2 regions of the Paenibacillus filicis genome follow, and region 2 is predicted to be linked to the other one. Evidence: riboswitches for the same ligand, from Rfam matches in the RefSeq annotation. Region 2 holds a riboswitch; the other holds the start of a gene.
What was found. A riboswitch is a leader RNA that binds a small molecule or an ion and turns the genes downstream of it on or off. The one in region 2 is predicted to bind thiamine pyrophosphate.
Positions count from the first base shown of each region.

Region 1: another riboswitch for thiamine pyrophosphate. It lies ahead of WMW72_RS26335 (ABC transporter ATP-binding protein); the one in region 2 lies ahead of WMW72_RS06625 (ECF transporter S component).

Region 1 is NZ_JBBPCC010000021.1:34,453-49,783, reverse strand. Features, by position in the region: gene WMW72_RS26375 (alpha-ketoacid dehydrogenase subunit beta) at 1-574, shown strand, start outside; gene WMW72_RS26370 (dihydrolipoamide acetyltransferase family protein) at 607-2,004, shown strand; gene lpdA (dihydrolipoyl dehydrogenase) at 2,011-3,426, shown strand; gene WMW72_RS26360 (Rpn family recombination-promoting nuclease/putative transposase) at 3,514-4,389, shown strand; gene WMW72_RS26355 (hypothetical protein) at 4,774-5,412, shown strand; gene WMW72_RS26350 (polysaccharide deacetylase family protein) at 5,393-6,691, shown strand; gene WMW72_RS26345 (RCC1 domain-containing protein) at 6,914-8,062, shown strand; gene WMW72_RS26340 (RCC1 domain-containing protein) at 8,106-9,245, shown strand; TPP riboswitch at 9,570-9,683, shown strand; gene WMW72_RS26335 (ABC transporter ATP-binding protein) at 9,738-10,496, shown strand; gene WMW72_RS26330 (ABC transporter permease) at 10,493-11,545, shown strand; gene WMW72_RS26325 (ABC transporter substrate-binding protein) at 11,542-12,597, shown strand; gene WMW72_RS26320 (LuxE/PaaK family acyltransferase) at 12,641-13,795, shown strand; gene WMW72_RS26315 (acyl-CoA reductase) at 13,808-15,331, shown strand, end outside.
Region 2 is NZ_JBBPCC010000003.1:60,566-75,896, forward strand. Features, by position in the region: gene WMW72_RS06575 (glycerophosphodiester phosphodiesterase family protein) at 1-2,955, opposite strand, end outside; gene WMW72_RS06580 (glycerol-3-phosphate responsive antiterminator) at 3,189-3,755, opposite strand; gene WMW72_RS06585 (DoxX family protein) at 3,910-4,344, opposite strand; gene WMW72_RS06590 (TetR/AcrR family transcriptional regulator) at 4,347-4,952, opposite strand; gene WMW72_RS06595 (b(o/a)3-type cytochrome-c oxidase subunit 1) at 5,133-6,782, opposite strand; gene WMW72_RS06600 (cytochrome c oxidase subunit II) at 6,819-7,289, opposite strand; gene WMW72_RS06605 (cytochrome c oxidase subunit 2A) at 7,328-7,489, opposite strand; gene tenA (thiaminase II) at 7,762-8,439, opposite strand; gene WMW72_RS06615 (energy-coupling factor transporter transmembrane component T family protein) at 8,550-9,368, opposite strand; gene WMW72_RS06620 (ABC transporter ATP-binding protein) at 9,334-10,878, opposite strand; gene WMW72_RS06625 (ECF transporter S component) at 10,901-11,482, opposite strand; TPP riboswitch at 11,615-11,720, opposite strand; gene WMW72_RS06630 (hypothetical protein) at 11,904-12,110, shown strand; gene asd (archaetidylserine decarboxylase) at 12,284-13,084, shown strand; gene WMW72_RS06640 (MFS transporter) at 13,252-14,505, shown strand; gene WMW72_RS06645 (tetratricopeptide repeat protein) at 14,677-15,331, opposite strand, start outside.

The DNA of each region.
Region 1 (15,331 bases), on a different contig from region 2:
GATGGTGCAAACGCCTGGGATCAAGGTTGTCGTGCCTTCGAACCCTTACGATGCGAAAGGTCTGCTGATCTCCGCGATCCGCGACAACGATCCGGTATTCTTCATGGAGCATTTGAACTTGTACCGTTCGTTCCGTGCTGAAGTACCGGAAGGCGAGTACACGGTGCCGATCGGCAAAGCGAACGTGGTCCGCGAAGGCTCCGACGCTACGATCATCACGTACGGCGCGATGGTTCACACCTCGCTGAAGGCGGCGGAAGAGATCGAAAAAACACGCGGCGCCAAAGTCGAGGTTATCGACCTGCGTACGCTGATTCCGCTCGATATCGACACGATCGTCGAGTCGATCAAGAAAACTAACCGCGCGATCATCGTGCAGGAAGCGCAAAAAACTTCGGGTATCGCGGCTGAAGTCATCGCTCAGATCAACGAGAAAGCGATCCTTCACCTGGAAGCGCCAGTGCTGCGCGTAGCTCCTCCAGATACGGTATATCCTTTTGCCCAAGTCGAGGATCAATGGCTGCCGAATCCGGCGAGAATCGTAGCTGGCTTGAACCAAGTGCTTGATTTTTAATTTGACGAAGCGACAAGGATGGTGAGTGTTCGATGGCAACTTTTGAATATCGGTTTCCGGAGCTCGGCGAAGGCATCCACGAGGGCGAAATCGTCAAGTGGCACGTCAAGCCTGGCGACACTGTAAATGATGAAACGATCCTGATGGACGTACAAAACGATAAATCGACTGTGGAAGTTCCTTCCCCGGTTGAAGGCAAGATTGTGGAGCTGAAGGTTGCCGAAGGTACAGTATGTACGATTGGCGACGTCATCGCCGTCATCGATGTAGTCGGCGAAATCCCTCAGCAAGCGCATGGTCATGGCGATGCTCCTGCAGCAAGTGCAACCGAAGCGGTTGAGAAGGATGCAGCTAAGGGCGGCGCTGACGTTAGCGGCGTTGAGCCTGTTGGCAGTGCAGTAGCAGCCAATGTGGCGGCTTCCAAGATCGACACACCGCTCGCAGGCTCTGCTCCTGCAGCAGGTGCTTCCGCCCAGGCTTCGTCCGCGGGCAGTGTGCTGGCAACTCCTAGCGTGCGCAAGCTGGCACGCGAGAAGGGTGTCAACATCGCCCAGGTCACGGCTACCGGCAAAAACGGCCGCGTGACCAAGGAAGATGTGCTTGGCTTTGCAGCAGGCGGCGGCGCAGCGGCAGCTCCAGCAGCTGACAGCGCGGCTCCGGCAGCAGAAGCGGCGAAGTCTTCGTCCGCACCGGCAGCTTCTTCCGCAGCTGGCGCTGTCAGCGGCGACCGTGAAGAAGAGCGCGTGCCGCTCAAGGGCATCCGCAAGGCAATCGCCAATGCGATGGTCAAGAGCGCGTATACCGCTCCTCACGTTACCCTGATGGACGAAGTCGACGTGACGCGTCTGGTTGCGCTTCGTGAGAAAGCCAAGCCTGTCGCTGAGAAGAAGGGCGTCAAGCTGACTTATCTGCCATTCATCGTCAAGGCTTTGGTTGCGGCAGCACGCCAATTCCCGGCTCTGAACGCGATGATCGACGAAGAGAAGCAAGAGATCGTGTACAAGAAGTACTACCACATCGGGATCGCTACCGATACGGACAACGGTCTGATCGTGCCTGTGATTCAAGATGCGGATCGCAAGAACATCTGGACGATCGCTTCCGCGATCAAGGACCTGGCGACTCGCGGCCGCGACGGCAAGCTGTCCGGCGCCGAGCTGAGAGGCTCCACGCTGACGATTACGAATATCGGTTCCGCAGGCGGCATGTTCTTCACGCCGATCATTAACTTCCCTGAAGTTGCGATCCTGGGTACGGGCCGCATCTCCGAGAAGCCGGTCGTCAAGAACGGCGAGATTGTGATTGCTCCTGTTATGGCTCTGTCGCTCAGCTTCGACCACCGCATTATCGACGGCGCTACGGCGCAAAACTTTATGAACTATATCAAACAACTGCTCTCCGATCCAGAGCTGCTTGTCATGGAGGTGTAATCCGCTATGGTAGTAGGTGACGCATCTGTTGAGATTGACGTATTGGTCATTGGTGCTGGTCCCGGCGGTTATGTAGCAGCCATCCGCGCTGCTCAGTTGGGTAAAAGCGTACTTGTTGTGGATAAGGAAGAAGTCGGCGGAGTATGCTTGAACCGCGGCTGCATTCCTTCCAAGGCTTTGATTTCCGCTGCGCATCATTATGAAGTGGTTAGCCACTCCGAAGCGCTCGGGATTACGGCTGAAAATGTAAAGCTTGATTTCAGCAAAGTACAAGCTTGGAAAGACGGCATCGTTAAGAAGCAAACCGGCGGTGTCAACATGCTGCTGAAAGGTAACAAAATTCAGTATTTCAACGGCGAAGCACTGTTCATCAACGATCACGAAGCTCGCGTCTTTAATGATAACGAAACAGCACGCTACAAGTTCGAGCACTGCATCATCGCGACTGGCTCCCGCCCGATCGAGCTGAAGGCATTCCCTTACGGCGGCCGCATTCTGTCCTCGACCGAAGCGCTGTCCCTGCAAGAAGTGCCTAAGAGCCTGATCGTCATCGGTGGCGGCTATATCGGCATTGAGCTGGGTCAAACCTATGCGAAGCTGGGTTCGAAAGTAACGGTGCTGGAAGGCTCCGACTTCGTCCTGCCAGGCTTCGAGAAGGAATTGACCAAGCTGGTCGAGCGCAATCTGAAGAAGCTGGGCGTCGACATCGTCACGGAAGCTCTCGCTCAATCTTGCGAGAAAACTGCCGACGACGTAACGGTTACTTACACGGTGAAGGGCGAAGAGAAGAAAGTAACCGCCGACTATGTGCTGGTTACGGTCGGACGCCGTCCTAACACCGATGGAGAGCTGTCCTTGGAGCTGGCTGGCGTCGAAGTTGGCGAGCGCGGCCTGATCAAGGTTAACGAGCAATGCCAAACGAACGTACCGCATATCTATGCGATCGGCGACATCGTCGCAGGTCCGGCTCTGGCTCACAAAGCTTCCTATGAAGCGAAGGTAGCTGCCGAAGCTATCGCAGGACTGCCTAGCGTTGTCGATTACAAGGTCATCCCTGCTGTCGTCTTCGCGGATCCTGAGATCGCAGGCGTTGGTCTGAGCGAGGCTGAAGCCAAAGCGAAGGGCATCAACGTCACGATCGGTAAGTTCCCTTACGCGGCGAATGGCCGTGCTCAATCGATGAACGCGAATGAAGGCTTCGTGAAGCTCGTCGGCGACAAGGATACCGGCCTCTTGGTCGGCGGATTCGTCGTCGGTGCAGAAGCCTCCAACCTGATCGCCGAGCTGACGCTGGCGATCGAGATGGGCGCTACCCTCGAGGATATCGCATTGACCATCCACGCTCACCCAACACTGGGCGAGATCACGATGGACGCCGCCGAAGGCGCGCTGGGCCATCCGATCCACCAATTGGGCAAATAATAGGTGTTACTCTGAAGAACCTGCCTTGCGGCGGGTTCTTTGGCGTTGTGGTATACTGGAAGTAAAAGATCTGTGGCGGGTGATACGATGACGATTAGACGGTTGAAACCGAAAAACGACTTTATCTTTCAGCGCCTGTTCGGGGAGCCTGAATCCAAGAGCAGCTTGATCGCACTATTGAATGCCATACTGGGGCTGAAGGCTTCGTCACGTATTGCTGACTTAACCGTCATCGAGAACAAGCAACTAGACAAGCAACTGATTGATGACAAGACAGGCCGGCTTGATGTTAGAGCGGAGACGGTGGAGGGTGTTCAGATTGATATTGAAATTCAGCTGACCAACCAGCGTAATATGGCTCGTCGTACGTTGTTTTATGCCAGCAAGCTTTATGTAAGCTCGATTAAAGCAGGTGGCAGGTATGAGGACCTTAAGCGAACGGTAACGATCAATATTTTGGACTTTAAGTTATTTGAATTTGAACGTTTCCATAGTTCGTTTCGTTTTTATGAAGATCAAGAGCCCAAATATTTGTTAACCGATGCGATGGAACTGCATTTCATCGAATACCCCAAGTTTGCGGTAGCATCCAAGGACTTAAACGATCCTCTTCACCGCTGGCTGCTATTTCTCGACGAGAAGCTGCCGGAAGCCCAATTGAAGGAGCTGATGCGAATGGATCCCGAGATTCGAAAGACAGAAGAGAAGCTCGAATGGCTAAGCAGCGATCAGGAGACGCTCCGGCTGTATGAGGCGCGCGAGCATGCGCTAATTGAGCTGAACAGTTTGCTTGCTGAGGGAAGAGCGGAAGGCCGTGAGGAGGGCAAAGCAGAAGGTAAAGCAGAAGGTAAAGCCGAGGTAGCCTTAAACATGTTGAGGGAAGGCATCAGCCGGGATATGATCCGAAAAGTAACCGGGATCTCGGATGAAGAGCTCAATCGGCTCATTCAGATGGAAAGCTGAGTCCATTACAAAATACAACCTTAGTAGAATTTCAAACCATATATACTTACTTGCTACTTCCTCCTGGCCGCTTGCAAGGAGGAAGTTTTTTTGTACCGAATCCTTAAATTTTCAGCCGGAGAGGCTGTTGTCAAAGCCTAAGGAGTAGCTTAAACAAGGCTGGATCGGGACTATACTTGGTTTTTAGGACTTAGGTCATTGTTATTCATTTAACACTTGGATATAAAGACCCACGTACTTCCTTTCGTGTTTCCTCTATAATGGAGCTATAGAGCGACAAACTTTGACATTTTTGAGGGTGGTGGGCACGGCATGCGATCTCCTTTTGCAATATGGAAGGATGCAAAGGATCGAGAATCGAAGCAGGAACCAGAAGAAAGGATCGTGCATCAAGCAGGGACTGAGGAAGAGCCAATATACGGAACAGAGCAGCAACCTGTTATTCTGTCCATAAGCAAGGCCAATCTGGATAAGAAGTCCCTGGATTTGCTTTTTGCTGTGGATCAGCTTATTCAGGCTAAGCAGCATTCGGATATGAGTATCTATGAGCATCAGGACCGCCTGATGCATGCGAATGGAAATATAGACAGATTGTCGCGCGACCTGAAGAACATGGGGCGAGTGGTCGAAGAACGCGAGAAAAGCATTCTGGATCTAGAGCAAAAGCTGACAGAGAAGAATCTGAAGTATGATCAGATGCTGGAGGATTGCCGGGATATTCAAAACGGCATGACGACTGAAATTGAAGAATTGAAAAATGTCATTGATCTGGAGCAGCAGAAGTATAGCAGCTTGCTGCATAAGCATAATGAAGCACAGCTTGAGAAAAGCAGGAAGATCAACGAGCTCGAGGAGAAGAACGGGAAGCTCGCGATTGAGCATGCCCATCTGATGCAGAAGTTCGAAGCGCAGCGAGAGGAAAAAGCCTATCTGCTTTCCATGATCCAAGACTTCACGACACGGATGTCTTCCCCCTTGGAAACGATAAGAGCGCGGAATGAAGATGGGAACGGAAATAGCTAAACCGGTCATGTCCACCCAGACCTATACGGTCTGTATGATAGAGCTGCTGGCGCTGAAGCAAGATTCAACCTGCTATAAGCTGGAATTAGGTGTTACCCGGGATGAGGGCTATGCCCGATGCGAGATCGAAATAGACGAATATACATACAAGCAGCTCGCAGTATTGGATTTGAGCGGTTCGGGAAGGGTGCGGTTATCGCCATTTACAAGGTGGGACCCTTTTCAACAAAAACACTATACTTCGCTGGTTGTAACCCGCGGCATCATTAGCCAGACTTTTTATTTCGTCTGTTCTGTTCTTTATAAAGAACGATTGACGGAGATCAAAGAGAACAGGACGGTCATGGTCGCATCAGTGGGACAAGTGCCTTCGTTATCTGAACAACCTGTCGCAGTGAGAGTGCGTAGCCAGCGTTGGAAGGCAAGCAAGAGGCATGGGCTTGGCATGATTGGCTTCGTTGTGATTTTGATGCTGGCAACATGGCTGGCCATCGACAAGGAAGAAGGGGTTTTGACGGCAGGGCCGAGTAACGGGTCCGAACAAGCCGTTACCGGTACCGGTAACGGAGCCCCTATCCCGGCAGAGCTAGCCTCCTTGAAAGTCGAATTCAATCCAGTTCTTCCGGCATCTGCCGATTCGGATGATGCGATCAAGCCCAGCGCGCCTTCGCATATTGCGGAGGAAGCGGAAGTGGTTGTCATTGAAGAAGGAGATAAAGTGACCAGCCTGCCTGAGGGGTACGTGGCGCTGACCTTTGACGACGGACCCTCAACGTACACGCGGCAGATCGTAGATATTCTGGTGGAGCATGGAGTAGGCGCAACATTCTTCTTTATCGGGGAGAATGCCCGTCATCGTCAGGATATGGTTACTTATGCGAGGGAGCATAACATGTCCATTGGCAGTCATTCCTGGAGCCATAAGAATCTAGCGACAGTCGGATCGGCTGAGCAGAAAAAGGACCTGAGTCAAACGAACGAGTTGCTGGAGCCGCTCGTTCATATGCCGGTCACGTTATTTCGTCCGCCATATGGCTCCTTGAACAAAAATCTGCTGGACACCACGAAATCCTTACGTATGAAAATGGTGCTCTGGAACAGAGACCCTATGGATTGGACCGTAGGGAAGAAGGCCGAAGACCTCATCCAGTATTTCAAAGACCACGACCCGTCCAAGGGGATCTATGTCATGCACGAAAAAGCAGCGACGGTGGAAGCGCTGCCTGGTATTATTCAATACTTAAAAAAGCAGAACCTAAAGTTCGTTATCTTTCAATAAGGCAGAAGCCGGTTCATCTCCGTTGTCTCAGGCAGCGGCGGATGGGGCGGCTTTTTGTTATATCCCAAGTACGGATAGAAGCATTGCTTGAGATAGAAATTTAATCAAAAAATAAAATTTAAGTATAAAGTGCAACAAATTGGAAAATTTTGAGTCTATTGTATGATGATTCATACCTATTATGTTTCGCTGACAAAGCGAAGGAGGGAGAGTTGAGACCCAATGCTGTTCAAGAGAAAGAAACGTTTGGCAACGATGACTTTGTCCATCTTACTGTCGTGCTCCATTTCATACACCATGGTATCTGCTGCTACCGTCGAAAAAATCAACAAACCGATCCCTAAAATATCTTCTTCCGGGGATAATTTTAGCTTTTTGGATGAAGATGGGCAAGCTTGGCTGCTTGGCGAGCGCAAACCAACGAAAATTCCAGGGATGAATCATGTTGTGGATATTTCACACGGAGGAGACATCTACACGGTAAAAGACGATGGCAGTGTATGGATGTATGCCCGGGATTACGAAGCGGAGAATACGTGGTATTTTTCAATCACCAAGCCTATTCAGCTTCCTGTCCTCAAGAACATTACAAAGGTGTCGACGGATAATGCATATTCGGCCGCGCTGGATCGAGACGGGAGGGTATGGGTATGGAATAGTACGAAACTCGGTCAGCCAAAGCTTGCCTTTGATGCAAAAATACAAGCAGTTCCTGATTTGAAGAAGATCGTAGATATCCAAGTCACCGTTGGGACGTTGATTGCTCTTAAGGAAGACGGGACAGTCTTGCAAGGAAAGTACAATTATGGGATGGACTGGAACGAATTACAAGGTGCTGAAGTAAGGTTCCATCAGGTTCCAAATCTTACTCATGTTGCAAAATTAGGTACAGGACAAGGAAGGCATCATTTGGTTATTAAAGAGGATGGTACGGTTTGGGGATGGGGCCCTAATGGAGATGGCGCATTGACAGGGTCTCTGGATGAAGGGCAAGAAACCTATTCCACTACTCTAGGTTATCTAGGTAAACAAGTGCCGGAGCCTATTCAGATTCAAGGTCTCTCCAAAATTAAAGAGGTCAGCTCGGGAGCTTATCATAACCTTGCATTAAGCGAGGACGGGACGGTCTGGCAATGGGGTGGAATTCACATTAATATTTTTCAAGGATTCGATAAGCCGGTCAGGCCCACCCCGTTTCAGGCGATAAGTGATGTCCAGACGATCTGGGCTGCCCAGGACTATAGCGTCGCCATGAAAAAAGACGGGACGCTTTGGACTTGGGGGAAGATGAGAAGATGGGGAGCCAGCTTAAACTTTGAAACGGGTCTTCATGACGGTCAGCTTCCGGTTGAAGTTCCATATAGGTCATAATCATGCCTTTTTTCATCTTTCATCTAAAGGAGAATGTTGAATCATGCTATTTCTTCGCAGCAAAAAAATGATCTTTAGTGGTTTGGCAGCTATACTTCTTACTTCTCCATTTCATACAGTTGAAGCCTCTGCCAAACAAAGGCCGCTTTTATCGGGATACTCGGATTTTAGTTATGTGGATGAATACGGCCAAGCCTGGTTGATGGGGGAGCGTAAGCCTACAAAAATAAAGGGATTCGACCATGTAGTGGATATTTCGCATGGAAGCGATGTTTATGCCGTTAAGGACGACGGCACGGTTTGGACGTATTTGCGTGATTATAAAAATGAAAATACATGGTTTTTCTCAATTAAAGAACCCATCCAGATTCCGGGATTGAGCCGTATTAAGAAAGTAGCAACGGATATATCTGGATTCTCTGCAGCACTCGATGAAGAAGGACGCGTCTGGACTTGGGTTTATTCACAGCATGAAGGAAGAAAAAGAGAGTTTAAAGCAAGTGTCTTACAAGTTCCCGAGTTGTATTCTATTCGAGATATTTGCGTGGCAAACCGAGAACTCGTACTCCTTCATGACGACGGGACAGTTTCATTAGGAAGCTGGCCGGAGGAAACGGTGACTCCCGCTCCTTGGGCAGGGTTTGGATTAGGAGGGCCCAAGACATGGATAGATCCTGAGGGGTCCGACCCTTATCCTATTCAAGTGAAAAAAATAAAAGGGTTCACCAATGTGTGGAAACTATCCAACGGCAACAACTTCCATGTACTGAAATCAGATGGTACCGTGTGGGGATGGAGTGAGTATGGCAATCTGACCAGTGAAGAAAGAGCTGCACTCGCAAGTGGAAAATGGGATAAAAAACCTGTGGAACCTTTCCAGATTAAGGGATTAACGAATGTTGTAGAGATCGGTGACTTTATTGCACTCAAAGACGATGGGACCGTATGGCAATGGGGAGGGCTTTATAGCGATAATTACTTAGATGTAAAACCGATTGACCCGTCACCTGTCCCTGGATTGAAGGATGCTGTGTCTGTTTACAGGGGGCCGTTCTTTTCCCTTGTTTTAAAACGGGACGGTACCCTATGGACCTGGGGGGGGGCGAGGTCTTGGGGAGGGAGCTTTAATCCCGATCTACAACGGCATGATCCTAACCAAATCGTAGAAGTTCCTACTCGATAGTTTAATCGATTTGGCTTGATCTGATTACGATTCTATTGACCTTAGAGGTATTTTACCTTTGAGGTTTTTTATTTTTCCTCGGTGATGGTAGCCGACTCCGTCTCTAGTAAGTCTGCATTAACTGGAAGCATCCTTCATAGGGAGGGAGAGAGGACAAGGCGGCAATGCTTTTGCTATCAATGCTTCCGATGTAGGCGTAGTCTGTACGGATATTGCTCCCGGCAAGTAATGGGGAGCGTACATGATCTTGTAGAGCCACCCTGGAATGCCTTCTCCTTGACCGGATAAGAACAGATGGCGTATCATAGAAGGAACAAGAAACTGAATATGTACCATGGGAGTCCGGGGGGAACCGGGCTGAGAGTACGGCCAATCTGCCGTTAACCATTTGAACCTGTTGGGTCATGCCAGCGTAGGGAGAGGTGAATCAAACACACTTTGCTTAGGGCGGGGTGTGTTTTTTTGCAAGTTGATAGTAAGGAGAGAAGTAAGATGTCCTATTTGGACTTTGAGCATATTTCACATACGTACGGTAATGGGAGCGATGGACAACCTGTGCTGAGCGACTTGAGCTTGCAGGTGGATGAAGGCGAGTTTGTGTCCTTGCTCGGCCGAAGCGGCTGCGGCAAGACGACGCTGTTGAAGATGGCGGCTGGCCTGCTCGTGCCTGCCGAAGGGCAAGTGCGGATTGCGGGCCGTCCCGTGACGAAGCCCCATGAGCGTATCGGCATGGTATTTCAGGCTCCGACGCTGCTGGAATGGCTCACGGTGCGGGATAATGTACTGCTCCCGGTTACGCTGCATGGCAAGCCTACGGCGGCGGATCGGGAAGCCGCCGATGCTCGTCTGGAGCGGATGGGACTTGCGGGCCACGCGGACAAGTTCCCCGGTCAGTTATCCGGAGGACAGCAGAGCCGCGTAGCGCTGGCGCGTGCGCTGATGCGTGAGCCGACGCTGCTGTTGCTGGACGAGCCGTTCGCCGCGCTGGATGCGTTGACGCGCGAGGAACTGCAGGAGGAGCTGCTGCAGCTCTGTGCATCCGGGAGCATGACGGTGCTGTTCATCACACACGACATCGCGGAGGCGGTGTATGTATCGGATCGGGTCGTCATGCTGCAGGATGGAGGAGTGGCTGTGGATACCCAGGTGCCGCTTCCCTCGCACAGGCATTACAAGCTGCGTTATGAAGAACCGTTCAATCAGCTGTGCCTGATGCTGCGTCAGACGATGGAAGGCGGGAGGCCAAGGTGAATAATCGGAGAACCGACAGAAGGGCTGACCGAACGGAAGGCTCTCAAGACGGTCAAAGCGAACAAATTGATCAAAGCTCACTTGGCAGTCCTGGCCCGCAAGATGAGCCAAGCTCGCAAGCGACGCGAGACCCGCAAGATGAGCCAAGCTCGCAAGCGACGCAAGGCCCGCAAGATGAGCCAAGCTCGCAAACGACGCGAGGCCGGCAGCCTTTACCAGACCGCCAGTCGCCCCAAGACCCGCAAAGCCTCAAGTCGCCCCCGGACCGTTCTGCGGGGAACAAATCTGGCAGCCGAGGCGGTTGGGGAGCACTCGTCCTGTTTGCAGCGCTTCTGCTGCTCTGGGAACTGGGCGTACGCGTCAGCGGGGTGTCTACGCTCGTACTCCCTGCGCCCTCAGTAGTAGCTGCCGCCCTGGGAAAAGGGCTGGGCAGCGGATACTTTATCCCGCATATTGCGCAGACGGTGCTGGAGATTGTGCTCGGGCTGCTGCTGGGAGGGGCGCTGGGCTTGCTCATTGGCGTAGGTATGGGCGAGTGGAGCTGGCTGAGGAGGCTGCTGTCTCCTTATGTGATTGCCAGCCAGGCGGTGCCCAAGCTCGCGCTGGCCCCGCTGTTTATGATCTGGTTCGGCTTTGGCACGACGCCGAAGGTCGTCATTACCGCCTTGATTGCATTTTTCCCGCTGCTGGAGAGTACGGTTACAGCTATTCAGTATGTCGATCCGTTGAAGCAGGAGCTATTTCGGGTGCTAGGCGCTTCCCGCTGGCAGACCTTGCTCCGCCTGAAGCTGCCGGCAGGATTGCCGGGGATGCTGGCCGGCGTGCGGGTAGCGGTCGTGCTGGCCGTCGTAGGTGCGGTTGTCGGAGAGTTTATCGGGGGGAGCAAGGGGCTTGGGGCGCTCCTGATCGCTTCTCAGGGCATGATGGACACGCCGCTCATGTTCGCCGTCCTGCTGCTGCTCACCGTGCTTGGGATGGGACTGTACCAATTGGTGCTGATCATAGAGAGAATCAAGCTGAGACCTTACAAGAAGGAGAAAGACAGATGAATAAGACATCATGGACAATGACTGCTTCACTATTACTAGCCGGGAGTCTGCTGTTGTCAGCCTGCGGGGCTGGGAGCGGGGCTTCAGAATCGGTTAAAGGAAATACAGGGGCTGCTTCTCCAGCTACGGGACCGATTCAAAAGCTGGTCATGGCCAGCTGGAGCAAGCCGATCGCCGAGCAAACCAATCTGTATCAGGCTGAAACCCAAGGCTGGTTTAAGGAAAAAGGTATCGAGTTCAGCTTCGTACCGGGTGCCGGAGGCGGCGATGCGATCAAGAATATTCTCACCAAGCAGGCGGACATCGCCTTCACCGATCCGGGCTCGCTCTATTTTGCGCTGGAGAAGGGTGAGAAGCTGCGTGTCATCTACAATATTTATCCGCAGAATGTGTTCAATGTCGTATCCCTCAAGGATAAAGGGATTCGTGAGCCCAAGGATTTGAAGGGGAAGAAGATCGGCGTCTACAGTCTGGCGAGCGGAACACGGCATAATCTGCTGGTGCTGCTCCACGAGGCCGGTCTGACGGAAAAGGACGTGACGATCATCGAGACCGGCGTGTCCAACTTTGCTCCGTTGATTCAGGGACAGGTGGACGCGACGGCCGCTACGGATACGGGGCTGGCTGATGCGAAGCTGAAGGGACTGGGCGAGGTGAACGAGCTGCGCGTCGCCGATTCGCTGAACGTGCCGAGCGACGTATTTGTTGTGACCGAGGAAACCTTTGCCCAGAAGAAGGAGCTGCTGCGCAGCTTCCTCGACGTCTACAAGCGCAGTGCCCAGTGGATGAACGAACAGCCGGAAGCGGCGGCTGAGGTGGCGGTCGCCAAGGCCATCGACGGGCAGGATAAGAAGCGCAATGAACAAATCATCAGGCTCCGCAATGCCTCGGCACAGACGCCAGGCGGGCAACCGCTTGGCACGCTGGATGCCGCTTTGCTCCAGCAGGGGGCCGATCTGTACAAGAAGCTCGGCCTGATTCAGAAGGAGCTCAGTCTGAAGGACGCCGTGACCAATGAATTGCTGCCTACAGGAGAGCAAACGAAGAAGTAACCGGAAAACGGATAAGCAAGCGTACAGAAAGGATGAGAACGCAATGAGACCGGAATCAAGAGATTTGGCCGATCAGGTACTGACGTACATCGGACGGTTTTCGGATATAGAAGCCTACGCGGAGGCTCCGGATCGGGAAGGAAGAGCGAGTGAAGCTGACGCCAGGTTCAATGAGCTGGCGCTGCAGCTGTTCGCCTATCAATTCAAGCATATTCCCGCCTATCGCAAATACGCCCAGGCCCGGCGGAAATCGCCTCTGACGGTGCGGAGCTGGCAGGAGATCCCGCCGCTTCCGATCCAAGCGTTCAAGGAGCTGACGCTCTCCTGTGAGCCTGAGGGCGAGGCGGAGGCTGTATTTATGACCAGCGGGACGACGCAGGCGGACAAGCGGGGCAAGCATTACCATCCGACGCTGGAGGTATGGGATGCTTCGATGGCGCCGCCGTTCAAGCGGTATGTGCTGCCTGACCGCGAGAAGATGACGATCCTCGTGCTGTCTCCGGCGGAGGATGTGAACCGCAACAGCTCGTTGTCCAGATATTTGTCCAGGGCGGTGGAGCTGTTCGGGGAGGCGGACAGCCGTTTGTTTTTCTCGCCGGAGGACGGGATTGATCTGAGTGCCGTTCTGACGGCTCTGCAGGAGCGGGAAGCGAACGGCGGACCTGTACTGCTGATGGGCGCCACGTTCGCCTACGTGCACTTGCTGGACGCCTGCGAGGAGCAGGGGAAGCAGATAAGGCTCCCGGAGGGAAGCCGGATTTTCGATACCGGCGGATTGAAGGGACAGGCTCGCGAAATCTCACCGGAGGAGTTGTACGCGGGTCTGGAGCGGCACTTGGGTGTGAAGCGCGAGGATTGTGTGAATATGTACGGGATGACGGAGCTCAGCTCGCAGCTGTATGACCGCAATATCCGGAGCCGTTTCTTGACGGGCGAGTCTGTCTATGAGAAAGCGGGCGGCCCGTGGATTCGTACGCTGGTGCTTCATCCGGAAACGCTCGAGCCGGTCGCTGACGGGGAGCGTGGCGTGCTGGCGCATTATGATATGGCAAGCTGGAACTCCGCATTCGCGATCCTGACCGAGGATATGGGATACCGGACGGAGCGGGGCTTGGTGCTGCTGGGTCGCGTTAAGGGCTCCGAGGCCAGAGGCTGCTCCATCGCCGTCGATCAATTGATGACTGCCAGCCGAAGGTAGGTGACCCATCCGATGACTGCACCGAATAACGAACAGAAGCCAGAGGATGAGGAATACCTAGGAACTCAGGCGGCTGAATGCCACGAGAAAAACGATGCCGGACCTGTGGCCGTCATCGAGGCTTACCGTTTGCCGCGAGGCATGGCTCCGGCCGAGACCCGGGAACGGCGGTATGAAGGTCCCGCCGGAACGCTCGTGCTGAGGCTGCCTGTGCTCAGCCCGGAGCTGCTTGAGGAGGCAGCAGCTCAAGTGACCGCCCGCAGAGCCGCATATCTTGCGCAGCTGCGGACGGATCAGATCGTCGAGCTGATCGACCGGGCAGTGGCCCGCTGGCTGGACCCGGAGTACGGGCTGCGTGTGCTGGCCGAGACGTGGCTTCCCGTCATAACCGGCTACAACGGAGAGATGATCCGGCTGGAGCTCAAGCGGTTTTTCCGTACGTTCCGGCGGAAGGAGCTGCTGCGGTTTCTGGATGAGGAATTCGATGCGGCAGCCGTGCTCGACGAGTTTCGTCCCCGCAAGCATGGGGGGCTAAGCCGCGCCTACGGACCGGAGCTCATCTTCCATGTATTCTCTGGCAACGTGCCGGGCTTGCCCGTCTGGAGTCTGGTGATGGGGTTGCTCGTCAAGTCCGCATCGATCGGCAAAACCTCCTCGGCCGAGCCGCTGATGGCGGTGCTGTTCGCCATGACGCTGGCTGAGCTGGATGAGGAGCTGGCCGATTGTCTCGCTATTCTTCCTTGGAAGGGAGGCAGCGAGGAGCTGGAGCGGCCCTTGCTGGATGCGGCGGATGCCGTCGTCGTGTACGGCTCGCAGCAGACGGTGGAGCAGGTGCGCGGCCGTATGCCGGCGGAGCGGCTCTTCCTCAGCTACGGGCATAAGATCAGCTTCGCGATGGTGGGGCGGGAGGCGCTGACCGTCGACCGGTTCAAGGAGACGGCAAGACGGGTGGCGGAGGACGCTTCCGTATACGACCAGCAGGGCTGCTTGGCCCCGCATGGGGTATTCGTAGAGGAAGGCGGAGCCGTCTCTCCCCGGCAATTCGCCCAACTGGTCGCTTCCGAGATGGAGCGCTACCAGGAGAAAAAGCCGCGCGCAGACCTCTCCGACGAGGAAGCGCTGGCGATCCGGTCGGTCCGCCAGCGCATGGAGCTGCGGGGGCTGCAGGGAGAGCCCGTATCGGTGTATGCGAGCGTTCGCGGCACGGACTGGACCGTGATCTATCAGGGCGCGGGCGGGTTTGAGCCCTCGCCGCTGAACCGGACGCTGCATATCTTCGCCTGCGGAAGTTTGGAGCAGGCAGCCGGTCAGCTGCGACCATACCGAGAGTACTTGCAGACAGCCGGGTTAGCCGTCGGACCGGAGAGGCTGGAGCCCCTGGCGTCTCTGCTGGGAAGCCGGGGTGTGACCCGGATCTGCGCGGTCGGCCAGATGGCCAGGACGCCAGCAGGCTGGCATCACGACGGGCGGATGAACCTGCTCGATCTGGTACGCTGGGTCGACCTGGAGCGAAGCGCGGAGCTGGAAGCTGAGCGG
Region 2 (15,331 bases):
CTGCGGCAGCAGCGCAATTTTGGCCAGACTGAGGGTCGTTTCCCTGCGGATGTCGAGCAGACTTTCCCGGGTCAACTGCGTGCGGCCGCTGAAATCGACAACCCCGCGAATGATTGGGTAGGCCGTTCTTGCCTTCTTGACCAGTTGCCCCTGATCCGAGATGATGAAGGCATCCTCAAGTCCACGGTTCTTCAATTCTTCTACCAAACGCTCTACGGTAGTCTCGTCGGACACATAGAACGCAGGGATCATCCGGTTGGCCAGTGTAGTCAGCACCGAGTCTACCGAGCCGATTTCCTTCTGCCCCGAGGCATCCGTCACCTTGAGCTCGCGGTTGACATGCAGGATTACCGTCGCCGGCAGGACCGCACCAGTCAGACCAGCCAGTGCTTCCGTGCTGGTGATGTCGGTGATGATCGAAGGCGCCATCGAAATTCGGGTTTCTGGCTCCGTCACCTGCACGAACCGGTCGGAAGCCAACGGAGGCAGATCATCCTGCTGCAGCGTAACGCGAATATTGTCTACCTTGGTCCTGCTGCCATTGGCTTGAAGCCCGATCCGGCCTTTGGCATACGACGTTGCCGCATCGGTATCGACCATCAGCTTGTCCCCGATAAAATGCTGAGCCCGGTCGCCTTTGACTTTCACCATATAGTGGTACATCTTGCCGGAGTCGATCACTTCGCTGTACGAGCCCCGGTCCATGACGTTCCAGGCATTGGTCGGTGTACGCTCGGCAAATTCCACGCCGTTGGCCGCCGTCGCATCCTTCCTGACCGCCATCTGGTAGTAAGGATAATCGTTGTTCTGAATCCGGTACATCAGAGAGTTCCAGCGGGCCGCATCATTGGTTGCGAGATGGGTGACGTCCGCTTCGATCTTGTAGTCGCCGAAGCGTCCGAGATACTCAGGCAGCAGCACCCGGGAAGGGTTGTCCGGCGAAGTGAGCGCGCTCAGCTCGAAGGCTCCGGATTTCACGACAGCCGCACCGGGAGTCGTCCCTTCCTTCCTAGTCCAGCCCGGAGGCAGTGTTCCATCTGTTAAGCTGTTGAAGTTTTCTTCGTACAGCACATAGTCCCGGTCTTCGGGCTGCTTAACCACAACGAGCAGACTGACGGTCGCGTCATCCTTCTTCCCTGTGACGGTGTAGACGCCCTTATGCGCAGCTTTCAGAATCCCGCTGTCAAGGCTAACGTCAGCATTGGCAGAGGTCCATGTAAGCTGGTCCCCCTTCAGCGTGCTGGAGGTAAAATCGCTGAACTCCGCATCGAAAGACAGAGCGCTCAGTGGCTGCGGCTTGCCGGATTCTGCCAGCACATACCCTGCTTTATGCTGAAGGGACAACACCTTCGCTCCGACAGCGGATGGCGTTACGATCACTTCCTGCGCATACGTCAGGTTGGCATACACGGCTTTGACCATTGACGTTCCCGCCTTCAGCGGGACGAGCTTGTTGTTCACGATCTTCAGCACATTGGAGTCGGAAGAGTACAGCTTCATGCGTTCGCCATATACGGCATCGGTGATGCCGTCTGAGTAGTAGACACTACCCGTGACGGAAATACTGCCGCTCAAAGCTTCCACTGTGGACGGAAGTGTCATGTTAAGGCGATCCGCCGTAATCCGCGTCACCTTCAGATTATCGAAGGATACCTTGCTTTGGTCAGCCTGGAAGCCGATCTTGCCTCTCTCGAGCAGATTGGCGTCGAAGCTCTTGTCGATCAGCAGCGTGTAAGCCGATGCTTCCTTGGCTTTGATGTATTCCTTGACATTATTGTCGAACACTCTGACCTTCATCGTGTAGTCCTTGCCTAGCGCCAGCGGCTGGGAATCCCCGCTCGCGATGACGTTCCAGGCGTTGTCCGGGGTTCGGTAGGCAACCTCGAACTTGCCGTTTTGGCGGATCGCCATCTGGTTGTACGGCTGCTTGCCGTTCGAAGCGCCCCGGAACATCAAGGAGGCCCATCGGCCCGAATCGAATACAGATTCGAACCTTACATCCGCCTCGATCGTATAGTTATCCCACTGTACGGGCGCGGTAACCCGGGCTTGCTTCCCAGAGGCTTTGCCATCGAAGAGCATCCGACCACCGTATGTATCCTGGACGACCGTGAACGGCTGGCTTCCGGCATTCACATCGGATATCCACCCGTAAGGGAGAGAGCCGGCCGGATACGCGTCGAAATTCTCTTCGAGCAGCACCGGATTAACAGAGCCGGCAACGGGATTGTTATCCACCAGCCGAATATCCCCATAACCCGTCGTATCGTTCCAGAAGGAAGTGGAGTTGTAGGCACTCCAAAAGCTGTTTCTTTGCTTGGACGGCGTAGCCGCATCGTAACGGTCCGTCACGCCGATATTAAAGCCGAACTGCTCCTGCAGCACCGGGTCAATGCTCAGCATATCCCATGGAATCGCGACCTCCAGAGCCCAGCCGGTAGCCGTCTTGTCGATGGCGCGTAATATTTTCTTCTGATCCTTGGAGCTCTGTCCGTTGGCTGCGGCTCCGAAGTTGAACAACGGGGTCTTGGAGTCAGGCTGGTAGACGAACCCTAACTGCAAATCACCAGCCGCAAATGGTGCCGAATGATGACCTGTCGCGTCGAAGAACAGGTTGATATTATCTTGATCGAACCAATACCCCTTATCAGGATTATAAATAAGCGTATCGTCCTCAGCCTTCACGCCGACATACAGGTACTGGTTGTCCCACAGCATGCCGAACCTGGCATCCTTAAACGGGCCATCCCCGGTGCGGTTTGTCAGCGGCTGATCGATGCTCCAGACGGAATCATCGAGCTTGCCGTCAATGACAGGGGCGTTTAGCGTCTTGCGTGCCTCCAGCAACGGCCTTGCGGCAGCGGCAGCGGCTTGTTCGGGAGCACCGATGGGCAATATCCCGCTAACTAAGGAAGCGATAGTTAGCCAACAAGCGAATTTCGAACGAGTTTTCATGAATCACGGTTCCTTCCGTCTCATTTTTCCGGAGAAAAGCACAAAAAAACCCTCTATCCAGCAAACGGAAGCGGCGCGCCAAATCAGCTCTTCCATTTGTTGCATAAAGGGTGTTCTCCTCGTCTCCAACCCTTGGCTATTCAATTGTCCTTGCATATCCTACTTTATCAGGCCTTTGTTAACGGAGCGTCATGCCGATATGAAGGCTTTGTAAATATATCCATTCGCCGTCCTCAAGACCACAGCTGCCGGTTGCCCATCGAGACGGCACTGGCTCCGGCCTGCAGCGCAATGTCGATCTCGCTGTGCTCCTGGATCAGCCCGCCCGCAATAATCGGCAGTGCCGTACGCTCGCGAAGCTGCGTGATGACCCGGGGAATCAGTCCCGGCATGATCTCCACGGCATCCGGCTCACTCTGCTCGATGTTATGTATGCCCTGCTCCAGAGCCGACGTGTCGATCAAGAACAAACGCTGAACGGCAAGCAGCCCGTTCTTCTTGGCGTGCTTCACAAAATGGCTCTTGGTCGAAATGATGCCCGTCGGCCGCAGCCGCTCCGCGATATATTTCATCACGATCGGATCGCCGCTTAGCCCGCCTATGAAATCGACATGCAGAAATACCTTCTTCCCTGCACGAAGCACCTGCCCCACATAATTCTCCGAGGTTAGCAGATCCCCAATCAGCAAGAAAATAACCGGGCAATCGCTGCGGCACGCTACCAGCAGATCCTCCTGCTTGCGAACAGCCGGGATAATCCGGGCCGGTCCCCAATAATCATGCAAATTCTGACTCAACATTATGTCCCCCTCAGGACGACCTCGCCGTTCCGGCAGCAAGCTCGCTCCTCCGAAAATTTCCTTATTCTGCTTCATCATAGCAAAGCATTGTTTGTGGAATGTTAAGCGCGGTTTTTTTCTCAGGGGAAGCCAGACGCCGCCTGCTGCGACCTCCTTATCCGGCCAACCAGACGGCAGCGAGGAACAACAGCTGCATCAGGGTCCGCGGAATCAGGCGTGGGGTCAGCGCTCCCGCAATTGTCAGCCGCTCGCGGGCAGCGCGTACGTTGGCCGGGAACATCAGGATCAGCAGAATCACCAGCAGAACAGATGCGAGGCTTGACGTTGCCGGCAGCAGGATGCCGACAGCTCCGGCAAGCTCCAGCAGACCCGTCAAGGTCACGAGCAGCTCCGGCTGCGGCAGGGACGGGGGCACCATCCTCACCAAATCGGGCCGTCTCCGGCCCCAGTGAGCGGAGGCGGTGAGCAGGAACATCACGGCTACCGCGCCCTGCAGCGAGGTATGCCAGTCATTCATATAGGTCCACCCGGCGAGGCCTAGCAGACGGAATACCAGGAAGGATGCGATTAATGCGATCAAGGGTGCCACGGTCAGTCTCCTTTCCCCTCAGGGGCCAGCATCGTCTGAATAAAATCCGAGAAGTCCACAGCTCTGAATGTGTGGGAGCCGGAAGGGATCATGGAGCGGGTCCGCAGGCCAAAGGAAATGAGCACAAACAGCTCCGCCGCCCAGCCGGCCCTGACCGTGTCAGGGATGACGCCGTGCTGCTGTCCGGTCTCAATCCATGTCCGGGACAGCCTGACCCAGTACTCATAGAAGGCCTGGAGCGATGCGGCGACGGGCGGCTGCCCGCTCTTGCCGAGCAGGTACATGAGCATTTTATTCGTCATCTCCTCCGGGTCCTCCAGCTGTGCCAAGCCTTGCGTGATCGCTTGAAACGGACCTTGGAAATTGTTCGTTTCCATGTCCACCCGCTCCATAAATCTGTCGTTCACTTCCTCCAGATGCTTGTTCAGGACCAGCGCGAAGAGCTCCTCCATGCTGTTTACATAATGAAAGACCGCGCCGGTCGACAAGCCGGATGCTCGGGTAATGTCCTTCATCCTGATTTCGTCGCAGCTCTTCGTCCCCAGCAGCGTATGCACCGTAGCAATCAATAGGCGTATCGTTTCTTTCCTTCGCTCTTCTTGCTTCATGCAGCGCCTCCTGTCTAGCAGATAGATGCTCCAATTATACAAACCGATAGTCGGTTTGTAAATGAGTTTATCTGTTTGCTTGCAGCTCTGCATGCTGCCGCTTCCGCCCACCCGCTATATAATAGAAAAAACATGCAAACCGTCCGAATGACGGCCTGCATGTTAGGTTGTCTACCCCACTTACCACGTCCTGAACCCCTTGGCTCCAATTCCTGCGTCATTAATAATATCCATCACCGGGATCGAGTAAGCCACCAGGATGAGCACGACCAGTACACTCACCCAGACGCCCCACCGCTCGAAGATCGCAGGGGCCTTCTCCGCCTGCTCGCTGACCTCGGCGATCGGGTATTCCGTCTCGCCCTTCGGTGCGCTCATCAGCATGCAGATGTTGACGATCATCAGCACGACGGCGAAGAACAGAATTACGCCGCCAATCGCCATCGCTACATTATAAGGCATCCACAGAATCGTATCCGGGTGATCCTGATAAGTGGTGAACGATGTCCGCCGTGGAGAACCCAGCAAGCCGAGCGTATGCATCGAGCCGGACATGAAGAACATGCCAACCAGCCACAGGATCGTCTGGATGATGCCCAGCCTATTCATCAGCGGGGTCATCGCCCGGCCCAGCATGGACGGGATGAGCCAGTACGTGATGCCGAAGAAGGTCAGCGCCACGCTGGTCGCCACAGTCAGGTGGAAGTGCCCCGTAACCCACAGCGTATTATGCACGATCGCGTTGAGCTCGTGACTCGCATTGATCAAGCCGCCTGCGCCTGCCGGGATGAAGATCAGCATCCCCATGAACGGGGCGAAGAAGCGGACATCCTTCCACGGAAGCTTCTTAAACCAGCCGAACAACCCCTTGGCTCCGACGGAACGGCCATGCATCTCGAAGGTCGCGAACAGCGAGAATGCGGTCATCAGAGATGGAATGACGACCATGAAGGTCAGCACGACCTGGACGAACTTCCAGACATTCGAGATACCCGGCTCCATCAGCTGATGGTGGAAGCCGACCGGGATGGAGAACAGCAGGAACATGATGAATGACAGGCGGGCCAGCGCGTCGCTGAACATTTTGCCGCCGATGACCTTCGGAATGACCACGTACCAGCACATGTAGGCAGGCAGCAGCCAGAAGTAGACGAGCGGATGGCCGAAATACCAGAAGAGCGTCCGCGACAGCGTCACATTGACCGTCTCCACCCAGCCGAATGACCAGGGGATAAGCTGGAACAGCACCTCGATGGCTACGCCTAGCGTCGCGATGATCCACATCAGCATCGTGACCACCGCCATGAAGGTGAACAGCGGTGTCGTTTGACCCGGATTCGTCCGTTTCCAGTAACGGTAGTTCAGAAATACCCCGATGCCGCTCATCCAGCTCCCGACGACGACGAACACCAGCGATACGTAGAACCAGGGGTCCGCCTTGAGCGGAGCGTAGAACGTATACAGTACGGTCGCTTTATTGAGCAGGATGAGCACGGTAGCCAGCAGCGTACCGAACGTCATCAGTGCGAAGCCGAGCCATCCCAGATTGCGCGCGATCGGCAGCAGCCGTCCGCCGAGGGTCCGGGCGACGCCGGAGTAAATAAAGCCGATGATGAAATACGTCGTAAAGATCAGCGCCATCAGCACGCCATGCGCCGTCAGCAGCTGGTAGTAGCCGATCCCCATCGGCAGCGTCACCATGCCCCCGCGAACCAGACCCTGCAGCACGCCGGCGACGCCGCCCATGAACAAGGCGAAGAACGCGAACAGAATATGGGCCAGCACCAGCGACGCATCGCGCCGGTCAAAGCTTTGGATTTCCTTTAGCATCAGTCGTACACCCTTTCCGGTTCCGATGGCTTCCGCCTATTTCACGATGATTTTCATCATCATCACTTCATGTGCCGCTCCGCAATATTCGTTACAGAGCACCAGGTACTCACCCGGCTTGTCGAACGTATAAGTCATGTGGTTCACTTCGCCCGGAATGACCATCATATTGATCGTCGTCCCGTTGACCTGCATCCCGTGCACGACATCCTGGCTGGTCACGCTGAAGTGAACCTTGGCACCGAGCGGAATTTCCAGCTTATCCGGCGTAAAGCCGAACGCGAAGGCGATCAGGTTCGCCTCGTACTCCTTCTCCCCGACCTGCTTGAGCCCCGGCTTATCGAACGGCGGCGTCTCCGCCAGTCTTGACGGGTCCACGGTATGCCGGTGCCCGCCCGGCGGCTCCATCCCCAGTGAGAACGCGCCTACGCCCACCACGGACAGGAACACGATCAGCATGGAAACGCCAAAGATCAGCCAATATTTTTCTAAGCGGTGAATATGCATGCGCTTGTCAACTCCTCCGACCCATCGGTTTCATCGTTCTAACCCCTCGCCAAAAACAACAGAAATACGCCTACCCAGCTGATCACCAGAAACAGTCCCAGCAGCATGACCGAAGCGAAAGCTCCCTTCAGCACCGGCTCGTTCCGGGTTTCTTGGGCCGGTTTTTCGACGTGCCGTTCCGTATCTTGCAGCTTTGCCATCGTTTACTCCTCCCCCTTCGTAAGGGCTAGTGCTTGATGTCCTCATTGTAGGGGGAGCGGGCCGGCCGGCTCTATGATGTGGATCACACCGATTGTGAAGGAGTCGTGAACAAGCGCACAGTCGTGGTGTTGCACCGACAAACGTCCACTGCGAATAATTGGCATATTCTTGCGCGCAAAAAAGGGCCGCTCCGTCTACCGGAACAGCCCCGCTCGCTTATCGTTTCTTATCGTATGAACTTATGATGACTTAGGATGATGCCTCTGGCTGCCTATAGTACCGGCCAAGCTTCCTTTCTATACGCCATATCCCAGAACATGTACTCGTACCGGCTGCTGAGGATAAAATGCTGGCGCATCCGCGCCCGGTCGGCTTCCCCCGCCTGTGCCGCCAGTTCGTTCAGGCGGTTGATCTGCTCCTCCACCAGCACGCGGAACCAATCGCCGCCGTATGCCGCGATCCACTCGCGGTAGATCGGCTCCTCCGGCGTGCAGTGCTGCAGCTGTTCGCCGATCTCGTAGTACAGCCAGTAGCAGGGCAGGATCGCGGCGATGATGTCGCCCAGCGAGCCGCTGTAGGCGGCGCGCAGCATATGGGAGCTGTAGGCATAGGAGGTCGGGGCCGGCTCGAACGCCTCCCGCTCTTCCTCCGTGATGCCGAGCAGCTTGGAGAACTTCTCGTGCAGCGATAGCTCAGCCTCATAAGTGCTCTGGGCATGAACCGCCATCCGGCTTACCGTCGGCAGGTCATGCGCCTTGGCCGCTCCGAGCGCCTGTACCCGGGCGAACTGGGACAAATAGTAGGCGTCATTGAGCACGTAATGCCGGAAGCTGTCGAGCGGCAGCGTGCCGTCTGCGATCCCTTGCACGAACGGATGGCGGAAGCTGGCCTCCCAGCTGTCCCGTACCGCTTCTCTCAGCTCTGCCGAAAAGGTTGTCGCTGTAATCATAAGAAAACTCCTCCTTAGAATAAGTATTGATCATGGTATGAGTCAAGCTTGCCCATTGAATGAAGCCTAGTGAAGCTTTCATCCGGCGTAGTCTTATGCCCAAGCCAGCTCTAGCGAACATCCGTGATGCTAAAATGCGGCAGCTGCGCAGCGAACCACCAGGCGCAGGCCCAGATGCCCAGCAGCACCGCTGCGAGCAAGGCGTCGCTGGCCGACCAGCCGACGCGGTAGTAGTAGGTCCGCGCAGCCGACGCGGCAAAGCGCTTGGCTTCCATGGCCACGGCGATGCGCTGGGCGCGCCGGATGCTCTGCGCCAGCAGCGGGATCGCATACCGCTGGACCGATTGGGCGAAGCCACGCAGCCCGCGAGGCGTCTTCACGCCGCGGACGAGGTAGGCCGCGCGCAGGGTCCTGTATTCCGCCGCAGACAAGCCGATCAGGCGGATGGCCGCCATGAAGCTGTAGGCGTACTTGGCCGGCAGCTTCAGCTGCTGCATCAGCGAGTAGAACAGCAGCACCGGGTTCGTCGTGAGCGCCAGCAGCAAACCGACAAGCGCCGTATCGACCGTCTTGAGGCCCAGGTGCATGCCGCGGAAGAAGCTCTCCTCGGTGATATGAACCGGTCCATAACGGAACCAGGTCGTCTCTCCCGTCCCGAACAGCACCATGGACGCGCCTGACGATACGAACAACAGGATGAACGGCAACAGGATGAGCAGCAGACGCCGGGTCGGCTGCCCGCTGGACGTGAACAGCAGCACGGTGTACATCCACGTGACATGGATCAATATATTGATGTTATGCGTAAACAGCACGACCAGGAAGGCGGCTATCGACAGCAGCAGCTTGAAGCTCGGATTCACCCGGTGCAGCCAGGTGGTTCGTCCGGTCAGCTTATCCAGCATGGCGGCCAGCTCCTTCTGCTGCATGCAGCGCATCCTCATGGTCCTGGAGCAATCCGCTGCTCAAGGCCCACCCCTCGGCATCCGCGGTAAGGAGGCCGTTCTTGACCTCCCACACTCGCGTAGCGAAGCGCCGGACGATGTCCTCATCATGCGTCACCATCACGATGGTCATCTTGTCATGCTGCCTCCAGGCCTCCAGCTTCTCCAGCAAGGCAAACGTATTCGCCGCATCCTGGCCGAATGTCGGCTCATCAAGCAGCAGCAGCCGCTGCGCCTTTACCGTGGCCGCCGCCACCGACAAGCGGCGCTTCTGGCCCAGCGACAGCTGATAAGGATGCTGTCCGCGCTGCGCAGCCAGCCCGAAGCTGTCCAGCAGCTCGGCCGTCCTCGCCAGCACCGCCTCTTCCGGCTCGCCGTCCCTCCGGAAATTATAGGCCACTTCCTCGAACACGCTGCTTCCTATAAATTGCAGCTCCGGGTTCTGGAACACGTAAGCCGCCTTGCGGACGACATCGTCCAGTCCCTGGACTTGTTTTCCTTCGAGCCAATATTCCCCCTTGGTGGGAATCAGCTGCATCAGGGACGATAGCAGCGTGCTTTTACCCGCTCCATTCTCTCCGACGACGGCGATCCATTCTCCGGGCCATATGCTGGCATGGGAAGCCTCCAGCTTCTTCTCCTTGCCGTGATAGCCGGTGAACGCCTTCAGCGAAACAAGCGGCTCTCCCGTCCGCTCGGGTGGAAGTCCGGCCGTAGCAGGCAGACGGTAGAGGAGCTCTCCACCCTCTGCCCGCAAGCTTCCATCTGCATAATCTTCCCAGACGCCCGGATACCAGATGCCGAAGCTCTGCAGGTCACGCCTATGCTCCCGGAATACCCGGTCTGGCTCTCCATCCGCGATGATGCATCCGGACGCATCGAACAGCACCACCCGATCCACGAAATCTACGATTTCATCAATCTTATGCTCCACGATGAGCACTGTCTTGTCCGAAGTTATCCGCTTAACCGTATCCCAAATCTCTCGGGTGCCTTCCGGGTCAAGCAGCGATGACGGCTCATCCAGAAACCACACATCGGGCTCCAGAGCCAGCAGCGAAGCCATCGCGAGCCGCTGCTTCATGCCGCCGGACAGCGAAGCGATCGGCGCATGACGCAAGTCCTTGCCGAGACCGACCCGCTCCAGTAGCTGGTCAATCCGCTCATCCATCTCCCCGCGGGCGACGCACAGATTTTCCAGCACGAATGCTAGCTCCTCGTCGACATAAGGCATGCAGAACTGCGCATCCGGGTCCTGGAATAAATACCCCCAGGAGTCGGGCCGCCCGGCATCCTCCGACTTCATCGGTATCTCGATGACCGACGGAATGAGTCCCGCCAGCACCTGCAGCAGGGTCGACTTGCCGCAGCCGCTCGGACCGAGCAGCAGCACCTTCTCCCCCGGCCGCACCGCCAGCGACAGCCTATCGAACCATAATCCTGAGCTTCCGGGAAATTTTAACCGCAGCCCGGTTATCCACACGGAGGCTTCCATCATCCGCTCCGCCATCTCCGGCTTACTTGCCGAGCGCATCCAGATCATCCTGACTGACGGGCCGGACGAGCTGCGTCACACCGGTCTTCTCCAGCGCCTTGACCAGCCCGTAGGCCAGGGTACCGCAGATCAGGAAGGCCCCGACGAACCGGTACAGCACATATTGAACGACGAGCCATGGCGAGTATTCCATTAAATAATTGCCGAAGATATCCATCACGAGTGCGCCCAGTCCCGACGCGATGCCCGCGAGACCGGCGACAACCAGCGAATGATTGCGGTAGCGGAAGGCCGCGAATGTCAGCTCCGCGCATAATCCCTGCACGATGCCGTAAGTCAGCGAGGCTACGCTATAGTGGGACCCTAGCAGCATCTCGAACAAGGCAGCAGCAACCTCAGCGAGCAGGGCAACTCCAGGCTTGCGGATAATGAGGAAAGCGACCGTCGCCGCCATGTACCACATGCCGTAAATCAACTGTTCCAGCGGAATGCCCGGCACCTTGAACACATTGTACACATCGCCCCATACCCGGTATATAATCCCGAATACGACGGCAATCACGATCGTGACCAGAATATCGGTCAGCTTCAAACCTTTTGACATCTTGTCGCTCATCTCCTTTGTTTGTCTATGGGGCTTGCCGCAGCATCGCGGTCCTCTTCCAGCGGATTATGCCAAAAAAGCCGCCTCCCGGATCGGAAGCGGCTTGTGAGCACAAGTGAACGTACTGGTTCTTATCTACGCTCTCCACTTCCCTACGCTGGCATCACCCAGATCAGGTTCAGAGGGTCTAGGATCTAGCGATCCAATCTCAGCCGGTTAGGCTCCCCTAGTGACATAAACATAGTAACATGAATACAATAAATGTCAATATCATGTTTTCTTAATCAAAAATTTACTAAAAATTCCTAGTGTTATCGGATAATGTCTGATAAGATAACTTTATTCCCAGTTGAAGGAAATCGATCATTATATGAATATGAAAGCGTTATCTTCATGGACGATGCCGAGGGGGGCCCATGATATGCAAGAAATGATTCCAAGCGAGTTACCGATTCCAGAAATCATACCTGTATCCGTCAGGCTAGTGGCCGATTGCCGGTTCTGCACCTATGTTCAGTATGACCCGCATGCCAGGACTCCTGTACACTGTACCAAGTGGTCGGGAGCCCTCAGTCCGATCCAGGTGAATTTGAATGCGTGCATGACCTGCGGGGAATACAAAAAGTAGAAGAAATGGGGCAATGTGACGAAAATCAGCGGTCTACATCCAATGAAGGCTCCTTCCAGGAGCCTTTCCGCTTTTTTGCCTGCGTTTTGCGGTTGCTTTGTCCTTCGTTCTGTGTCAAGATAATCGGTAGGTTCTAACAATGATTATGTAGAAATAGGTGACATCCGACCCTTATGAAGATAACGTTTTTTCGGCTCCTAACTGAGCTTTCGTCGCGCAAAAGCGTATCCCGCATCACGGGAGCCTTTGCCAAGTCCCGCGCCAGCCGCGCCTTTATTCCCCAGTTTGCCAAGACATACGGCATCCGGATCGAGGACGCGGAGAAAGCGGTTCAGGAATATGCCTCGCTCAATGATTTTTTTACCCGCCGTCTGAAGCCCGGCTTGCGTCCGATTGACCGGTCGAGCGGAATTGTCGTCAGCCCCGTCGATGCGATGATCACCGGGATGGGCCAGATTCGGGAAGGCACGATGCTGAATGTGAAGGGACAGGACTACACGGTTGAGGAGCTGCTTAATTTCAGTCCCCGCCGTATCAATTATACGAACGGGTTCTTTTACGTCCTATACCTGAGCCCGACGGATTACCACCGCATTCATACGCCGGTGGCCGGAGAAATCATCGAGAAGGAGCATGTGCCTGGCAAGGTGTACCCGGTCAATGACTTCGGTCTAAAGCATATGCGTCGTGTGCTTAGCCGCAACGAGCGTCTGATCACGTACATGCAGCACGGAGCCGGTGAAATCGCGGTTGTAAAAGTCGGAGCACTCAATGTGAGCTCGATTCAATATGTCTCCCCTCTGCCGAACAAGGTAGAAGCGGGCGATGAACTCGCTTACTTCGAATTCGGGTCTACCGTCGTACTGCTTCTGGAGAACGGCACCTATGAAGGCCGCTCCGATCTGAACGTCGGCAGCAAGGTGAGAATGGGCGAGGCGCTCGGTGCTTTGACACGCCATTCAATGGGCACTTAGCCTAGTTATACAAGATTCATAGCTGCACCATCGATCCCGCTTTGGGACAGCAGTACGCTTGGAAGAGGCAGGCGGGCGACAGCCCTCCTGCTTCTGGCATTCCGGGCGATTTTTCTCATGCTCAGACCTCTCGGTTCTCGTGCATACCTAGGAAGGAGTCAGACCGCATGAACGTTTCCGCCGGAGCAGCAGGCCGCCCGGCCTCGCCTCAGACCACGAAGACCGATGTGAAGCCGACCGTCTTTCGCATTCTGCTCTTAATCAGTCTAGTCCATCTGTTCAATGACACGATTCAAGCCGTCATTCCTGCCATCCTGCCGATCCTGAAGGATACGATGCAGCTCAACTTTACCCAGTCCGGCATTATCGTCTTCGCGCTCAACATGACGGCCTCCGTCATGCAGCCGCTCGTCGGACTGTACTCGGACCGCAAGCCAAGACCTTATATGCTGCCAATCGGGATGGGCTTTACCTGCATCGGCGTACTGGGACTCGCGATCGCTCCAAATTACTGGCTCGTGCTCCTCTCCGTGCTGATGGTCGGCATCGGCTCCGCGATCTTCCACCCGGAAGGCTCTCGGGTAGCCTATATGGCCGGAGGCAGCCGCCGGGGACTGGCGCAGTCGATCTTCCAGGTCGGCGGCAACTCGGGACAATCGCTCGCCTCCATCATGACGGCGCTCGTCTTTGTCCCGTTCGGACAGTTCGGCGCGATCTGGTTCACCGCTGTAGCTGCCATCGGTATCGTCGTACAGCTAGCGATCTCACGCTGGTACAGCGGTTATCTGGCCGCCAACCCGCCCGCTGCCCGCAAGAGCGGCGCCCGGGCGATGGACCCGAGCCGCAAGCGGCAGATCAGCTTCGCCGTCTGCATGCTGATCTTCCTCGTGTTCGCCCGTTCCTGGTACCAAGCCGGCATCACGATTTATTTCCCGTTCGAGCTGATGGAGAAGTTCGCCATGACGCTGGAGCATGCACAGATTTACATCTTCCTGTTCGCTGCAGCCGGGGCTGTGGGTACCTTCATGGGCGGGCCGCTGTCTGACAAGTTCGGGCGCCGGAATATCATCTTCTTCTCCATGCTGGGCTCCGCTCCGCTGGCGATGGTGCTGCCATATGCCAATGAATTCTGGTCTTATATCATTTTGCTGATTAACGGCTTTATTATCTTGTCCAGCTTCTCCGTGACCGTCGTCTATGCGCAGGAGCTGATTCCGGGCAAAATCGGCACCGTCTCCGGTCTCATTACCGGTCTGGCCTTTGGCCTCGGAGCACTCGGTGCCGTGGCGCTCGGTGGACTGGCCGATACCTTCCATCTACAAGCTGTGATGGGCTGGGTCAGCTTCCTGCCGCTGATCGGACTGCTGACGTTCTTCCTTCCATCCGACCGTAAGCTGAAGGAATGGTCCAGAGAAGTTTAATCATCGCGACCGGGCACTGTCCGGCACGAAGCAAGGGGACCATCCGATTGTCCAGACGGTCCCCTTACTTTCTAGCTCTCCGAACATGACGCGGCTGATATTCATGGGTATAAGAAGATCCATGACTTGCTTCTCTTCTCTCCCATAGCCCGAAGGAACCGAAAGCTCTTCTCAGCCTCTATCAATCGACGACTCTCCCGCAAGCGGTCCTTCATCCCTGGATTCATGGTCCGGGTCCGCTTGTTTCAACTGCTCCTCCAGCCGCTCCAGATCGGCGCGGGTCAGCGGAGTTACAAGCGCCAGATCGCGGCTGATGGCCTTCTCGCTCTGCTCGCGCGCCTCCTCCAGCCGCCCGAGCTTCTGCAGCGTAAGCGCGTAGAAATAATACGATTCCGCATGCTTGGGGGACTTGTCCATCACCTTGGCGTACATATCGGCGGCTTCCTCCACCCGGCCCAGCAAGTAATAGTTCTGCGCCAGGTTGTCCAGAATCGTGACATCATTGTCGTTGAATTCATACGCCTCCTGGTTCAAGACGAGAGCTTCCTCCAAATCCCCATTCAGTACCTTGAAATAACCCAGGTTCCCGTAGGCCAGCGTGTTCTTGTACTCGCCCATCACTTCCTCCATCAGAGCGAGAGACTCGCTGTGCCGGCCCTGGAGCCAGTAGGCCGTGGACAAGTTAATTCTCGCCTGCATCAGGATCTCGCGGGGAGGCGACAGGCGCTGTATCTCCTGAAACACCCGCTCCGCCTCCTCTGGCTTGCCGGCCTTCATCAGCAGAAATCCGTAGCCGATCCGGTGCTGCGGAACGACCCGCTTGAAC